Regions from separate parts of the Lysinibacillus sp. G4S2 genome, predicted to be linked through region 3. Evidence: riboswitches for the same ligand, from Rfam matches in the RefSeq annotation. Region 3 holds a riboswitch; each other region holds the start of a gene.
The links. Region 3 has a riboswitch for cobalamin ahead of QUF91_RS03550 (FecCD family ABC transporter permease). Riboswitches for the same ligand answer to the same signal wherever they lie in the genome.
Positions count from the first base shown of each region.

Region 1: linked by a shared signal. The riboswitch ahead of QUF91_RS13075 (ABC transporter substrate-binding protein) and the one ahead of QUF91_RS03550 (FecCD family ABC transporter permease) in region 3 are both predicted to bind cobalamin.
Region 2: linked by a shared signal. The riboswitch ahead of QUF91_RS16780 ((2Fe-2S) ferredoxin domain-containing protein) and the one ahead of QUF91_RS03550 (FecCD family ABC transporter permease) in region 3 are both predicted to bind cobalamin.

Region 1 is NZ_JAUCFJ010000002.1:2,547,501-2,549,766, forward strand. It holds gene QUF91_RS13070 (elongation factor G) at 1-345, opposite strand, end outside; cobalamin riboswitch at 536-722, shown strand; gene QUF91_RS13075 (ABC transporter substrate-binding protein) at 902-1,903, shown strand; gene QUF91_RS13080 (precorrin-3B methylase) at 1,960-2,266, shown strand, end outside.
Region 2 is NZ_JAUCFJ010000002.1:3,251,759-3,254,024, forward strand. It holds gene cobJ (precorrin-3B C(17)-methyltransferase) at 1-528, opposite strand, end outside; gene QUF91_RS16780 ((2Fe-2S) ferredoxin domain-containing protein) at 533-904, opposite strand; cobalamin riboswitch at 1,047-1,230, opposite strand; cobalamin riboswitch at 1,473-1,657, shown strand; gene QUF91_RS16785 (energy-coupling factor ABC transporter permease) at 1,890-2,266, shown strand, end outside.
Region 3 is NZ_JAUCFJ010000002.1:655,539-657,804, reverse strand. It holds gene QUF91_RS03555 (adenosylcobinamide amidohydrolase) at 1-436, opposite strand, end outside; gene QUF91_RS03550 (FecCD family ABC transporter permease) at 433-1,434, opposite strand; cobalamin riboswitch at 1,646-1,828, opposite strand; gene QUF91_RS03545 (hypothetical protein) at 1,943-2,101, shown strand; gene QUF91_RS03540 (acyl-CoA dehydrogenase family protein) at 2,145-2,266, opposite strand, start outside.

The DNA.
Region 1 (2,266 bases), 1.9 Mb from region 3:
TAAAAGTTGCCACACTGTTTCGGTATGGCCTTGCACTCCTTCGACGGCACTTATAACAATGATGGCATAATCCATAACACGAATAGCACGTTCCATTTCTGGTGAAAAATCGACGTGCCCAGGTGTATCAATTAACGTATATGTATCATTTCCAATCGTCATACGACCTTGCTCTGCAAAAATTGTAATACCTCGCTGACGCTCTAGCTCATGATTATCTAGAAATGTATCCTGGTGATCCACTCGTCCGCGGGCTTGAATACTTTTTGTATGAAATAGTAACTGCTCAGAAAATGTAGTTTTTCCTGCATCAACGTGAGCGAGTACACCAATTGTTACATGCATAAAAAAATCCCCGTTTCTATTTTTCATCTTTCACCATTGTAACAGAATTACTAGAAAAAGATTTCGTGTAAAATAGTTAGTATTTATGTCGAAATAGTGCTAATATATTCATGATTATGATTTTATGGATTTTTTGTGAGATTGCGACCAAAAATTTCTTTTGCTAGTTTATCAATATCATTGACAACAAAAAATATAACGACTTATTGGTGCAAATGACTTTTATTATTTGCTTAAAAGGGAAATCGGTGCGAATCCGATGCTGTCCCGCAACTGTAAATGGGGAGTCTATACGAGATACCACTGTAGCCATGCTATGGGAAGGTGTATAGATGATGAACCTAAGCCAGGATACCTGCCAATGTGTATTTTTTACTTAAACCACGAGGATGGGGATAGTGAATAGGTTGAAGAACCTTTCTTTCACTATGCTAACCTCTTGGAAACAAGGGGATTTTTTTATGCCCTTTTTAACTTAAATCAGCGAGTGTCATTCAGGTAGCAAAGGAGTCAAAAGATTTCTTTCTATATAGTTAACAGCAAAGGAGAAGAGGACATGAAGAAATGGAAAAGCTTGTGGCTTGTCATTGCGATATCGTTAATCGCTATACTTGGCGCGTGTAATGCAAAGGACAAACCAGAATCAGCAGCACAAGGTGAGAAGGTAGAGCCTTCGCAAGCTGAAACGACAGAAATTACGATTGAAAATAATGGAACAACACAAATATATAAGGAAGCACCAAAAAAAGCGATTAGCTTAAATCAGCATGTCACAGAAATAATGTTAGCGTTAGGCTTGGAAGATTCAATGGTAGGGACGGCATACTTAGATGACAAAATTTATGAGCCCCTACAAGCTGCATACGATAATGTGCCGGTGTTAGCTAAACAGTATCCTTCAAAGGAACAGGTTATTGATGCAGAAGCAGACTTTATATACGGAGGTTGGAAAAGCGCCTTTGGGGAGAAAGGTGTTGGTACACAGGAAGAGCTAGAGGCATTGGGGATTCACACTTATTTACATACAGCCTCAAATATGACGAAACCAACTTTAAAAGATATTTTCACAGATATTCGAAATATCGCAAAAATTTTTCGCGTTGAGGATCGTGGAGAAGCTTTAATTGAACAAATGACGAAGGATGTAGACGCTGTTCGTGCAAAATTACCACAAGATAAGAAAGACCTACGCGTTTTAGTTTATGACAGTGGTGATAAAGATGTCTTAACCACTGGACAAAACTTTATGAATGAGCTTGTGACGATTGCTGGCGGTAAAAATATTTTTGGTGATGTGGAATCAGGATGGACTACGGTATCAAAAGAAGATGCAGTAGAGCGTAATCCAGAAGTCGTTGTTGTCGTTGATTACGGAGAAAAAACGGCGGAAGAAAAAATAAAATTCTTAAAACATGATCCAGCGTTGAAAGAAATGGAAGCAGTTAAAAATGAACGTTTTGTCATCTTACCACTTTCTGCTGCGTCAGAAGGGGTTCGTGCTGCAGAAGCTATTCAAATATTAGCTAAGGGCTTCTATCCTGAGAGCTTTGAAAACTAGAAAAAAATTTGGGGTTAGCAAAACGCTAGCCCCTTTTTTATAAGGAGCGTTAAACAATGAATGCATTCCATACGAATATACCGGACAAAACCTTTGAAAAGTTAAATAACAATGGCGATTTTACTCGTCTTGCAGTAAGCCCCGGTATTATAAATAAGCATTATACTCCTGCACAATTCCAAACAATTGCAAAGGTTGTAGGGAAGACTGGTGCTATCAAATACTCTGCCTCGTATAGCATATTACTATCAATTCCAACAGAAGATGTAGAAGATACGATTGAGGAACTAGAAGACGCTGGCCTGTATGTGGCAAAGCAAGGACCGATTGTGGCGATGAAGGCCTGTGATTTTTGCGATGGAG
Region 2 (2,266 bases), 2.6 Mb from region 3:
CGTACGACGACCACTCTTTGGGTTATAAAGAGCAATAACAAAATCCGCCATTGCGGCTGCTTCTACTCGTTTTGCAATTAAATTCCAAGGCGTTAAGTGGTCACTTAAACTAATCGTACAGGCGTCATGCATAATCGGAGCACCTAGTAAACTTGCACACGAATTGATAGCCGAAATACCCGGAACAATTTCTACCTCAACACCAGTTGCTTCCGTCCAGCCTAGCTCGATTAATACCTCATACACTAATCCCGCCATGCCATAGACACCAGCATCTCCGCTCGAAATAACAGATACGATACTGCCTGCCTCTGCTTGGCGGACCGCTTCCTGTGCACGTGAAACCTCTTCTGTCATACCGGTACTAATAATTGACTTTGCACTTACTAAATCCTGAATAAGTTCAACATAAGTTTTATAGCCTATGATCATATCACTTTGTTGTAGTGCCTCCACAGCACGAGTCGTAATATGTTTAAAATCTCCAGGTCCAAAGCCAACTACGAAAATCTTCCCTTTTTGCGACATTTTGTTACCCCTCTTTCACCTTTTCAATACCTTTAATGGCTGTTGTTTGTGCTGTACGCTGTAACGAACCTTCACGCAGTGTAAAGACATGCTCATTATGTAACGATTCGTGATTTAAATCTTGAACAAGTGCCCGCGCATGCTCTGTGGTCGGCACACGGTACCAATTCCCTTGAGGATAAGCGATGACAACACAAGCATCCTTACACCTACCATTACAGCGTGTCCTTGTCGTATGTATTTCCTTATCAATCGCCAGCAACTGAATTTCATCACGGATTGCCTGTGTAATTTCCTCTCCATCTTTTTTCATACAGCTACTGCCATTGCAAATAAAAAGATGCGTTTTCATCCCCTCTAAATTCCATGTTGTCATTGTTGTTCTCCCCTCATTTGCTTTTAGGAAAAAGAAAAAACCTTTACTCTAGACGAAGAGTAAAGGTTTTGTAGAAGCCAAATTAAAACGAATATATACAGGTACTCGCTCTCGCTTCAACTTCTCCCTCCGAAAAGTTTGCATGCATTTATCGCAATAAGCAGGTTTCCTGACTTAAGCTTCCTTTTACTTTCGCGCCTTCCCGAGTTTTCACTAGTGGCATTTGCGATTTCATCAGCTATTACAGTAGCGGGGGCTGTATCGGATTTTCACCGATTTCCCTATTATCTCGAAAATATTCGAGCACTTATTGACGTTTTTATATGAAATTGTATTTTTTATGTAATAGAAATCTGTCTCTATCATAGCTTATTTTTTTAAAATTTCAATATTTCTTTCTTAATTTGTGGCATTTTTATTAATTATTCAGCAAATTTCCCCTAGAAAAAAGGGAAATTCCTCTTCTGTATTATCCGAATTTTCTACAATGCCCCTCAATTTAAAAAATTTTTCATAAAAAAGATAGCTTGTTTACGGAAATTCATGTTACACTTTGTCGTGAAATCTCACAACTTCATCTTTTTTCGGTGCGAATTGTTCATCAATTCGCTTAAAAGGGAAGCCGGTTTAAGTCCGGCGCGGTCCCGCCACTGTACTAGGGAGTTTTATAGATAATGTCACTGTCCAAAGGATGGGAAGGCCTATAAAACGTTGAACTAAAGCCAGGAGACCTGCCGAAAAATAAGTGATCGTTTCAACCTACGAGGATAGGTGTGCGCCTAGCAGATTAGATTTTTAATTACTTTTTTAGCTATGCACTTTTCCTGAATCGGAGAAGTGTTTTTTTTATCTTCATTTTCATCTCAAGGTGGTAGATGCGTACAGATATGGTTCCGGTTGAGGAGCAAAACACCTATTTTATGGCAAGGTGAAATAATTTCGTTCGCACGCTAATTCGAAAATTTTAATGTAAGGAGGAGAGATTTTGAAATTCTCAGGTTGGAAGCTTAGTTATTTCTTACTGGCATTTTTATTCGTGCCAAATCGTGCATTTGCTATGCATATCATGGAGGGCTTTTTGCCGATTGAATGGGCAATTTTTTGGTGGGTCATTTCCATTCCATTTATTATTTTAGGATTACGTTCAATTCGCAAAACCATTGATGAAAATCCTGAAACAAAAATGATACTAGGTTTATCGGGTGCCTTCGCCTTTGTGCTATCAGCCTTAAAAATCCCTTCTGTAACAGGGAGTTGCTCGCACCCGACAGGAGTTGGACTTGGGACTGTTCTTTTTGGGCCACTAGCTATGAGTGTGATCGGGACAATCGTATTATTATTCCAATCTTTACTTTTAGCACA
Region 3 (2,266 bases):
GTTGTTGTTCACCGCCCGACAAAAATTCCATCGGTGTCTGTTCATAGCGTTTCACACCTGTTTGTAGCATCGCATGTTGGACCGCTTGTTCATCGCGTTCAGTCCAGCTTGAAAAGAAGCCTGTTTGATGTGGATAACGTCCAAGTGATACCGCCTCACGTACACTGTTTGAAAAGGCATTTGCATGTAATTGTGGTAACACTGCCATTTTTTTTGCCAATGCACGGGCATTATAACTGCTAATATTTTTACCGTCTACTAATATAGTGCCTGCAGTTGCTGGTAGTATGCCACTCATTACTTTTAACAGTGTGGATTTTCCACTACCGTTCGGGCCTAAAATCCCTAATATTTTTCCTTTTTCAACGGAAAAACTTATATCCTGGACAATCGGCACGTCTTCATAGCCACCAGAAAGATGTTCAACAACAATCATGCCCGTCCCCCCTTGCTTCTACGTTGCTTATAAAAAATATAAGAAAAAACGGGTGCGCCAATAAATGCAGTAATTACGCCAATCGGTAGCTCTCTTGGCATAATAATTGTTCGAGCTATTAAATCACAAATAATGAGCAAAGTTGCCCCATTTAAAAATGATAATGGCAATAAATGACGGTGATCTGAACCCCAAAGCATCCGCGTCATATGTGGTACAACTAAGCCAACAAAACCAATCGTACCAGAAACCGCTACTGCTGCTCCTGTCAACATTGACCCGCCTACCAAAATTATATATTTACTACGCTTAACATTAACACCTAAATGCTTCGCGCGTTCCTCTCCATATAACAGAACATTTAACTCGCGTCTTTGTGTCCAAAGCATGATTGAGCCAATTATCACAAACGGAATAATCATTTGAACATAAGGCCAACCTCGCATTGATACTGAGCCGAGCAGCCATCCCATAACTTGTCGTAGCTCCTCACCAGATAATGCAATCATTAATGAAATCAAGGAGCCTAAAAATGAACTAAAGATGACCCCTGTTAAAATAAGAGTTTCCATTTTTAGCGTGCGGTCTACTATTCTAGCAAAGCCCATGACAGCTACCATCGTTAATATTGCACCTATCATACTGAAGATTGGCAATGCATAATTGCCTATTACTGGAATTGATATACTAAAGAAAATCGTCATAACTGCGCCAACTGATGCACCCGAGGAAACACCTAACGTATAAGGATCTGCCAAAGGATTTTTTAATAAGCCTTGAAAAGCTGCCCCTGCTATGGCAAGAGATGCCCCGACAAGTCCAGCCAGCAGAACTCGAGGTAAACGAATTTTCCATAAAATATTGGCAGCTGTTTCATCTGCCGCCTGATTCCACAATACTTCTAGTGGAATATGAACTGAGCCTATCGCTACGCCACACCAGATGCTAATAATTAGAAGCGTAATTGCTGTTACATAGGCTATAAACGTTCTACTCATTTAAAGGCTCTCCCCCTTAGTCAATCTGTGCCTATATTTAACAACTTGTTTTTCTGATTTATCGATGCATTTTAGCTTTTATCGCCTACGATTGTGAATTTATCGACATCAATCATACAAAACAAATAACCCCTCATCATAAAAAGATGAGGGGATCAAATTTGCACAAAAATACTTTTACAAAATCTACCACCCTATCCTCGTAGGCTGTAACGTGTTTTCTATAAAGGCAGGTCTCCTGGCTCGTGTTCCATTCGCTTTTCCATGCCTTCCCGAAATTTTCAGTGGCGCAAATTGAAAAAACTCACACATACAGTGGCGGGACCGCATCGGAATGACACCGATTTCCCTTTTCACTTTACATAAGTAAAGAACCTTTATAATTTTCAGTTGATTTTATTATACATGAAAAAAATAGAAGTCGCCTCGATTCGAGACAACTTCTAATCAAATCAATTATGCCCCGGCATAATTGCGTCCGGAGGCTTTAGACCAACATGATGTTTTTTTGTGCGAAAGCGTAGTGCTAGTGCAGCGTCAGCAACATGATGTTTTTTGTGCGAAAGTGCAGCGTCAGCAACAGTTGTTTTTTGTGCGAAAGCGCAGCGTCAGCAACATGATGTTGGTCACTCAGTTGTTACCACAAGACGTGGCGTTTTTAGACTAAGTTCCTCTATTTCGGCAGGAATTTGGACACCCGCTGAAAGAAGTTAAACTATATCAGAAAAATACTGAACCGTTTTCATTGGCGCACCCATTTCTCGCAATGCCCATGTGCTCTCTAAATAAATATCTGCTAGCTTTTCATATTTACCGCCGAATTTATGTGCCC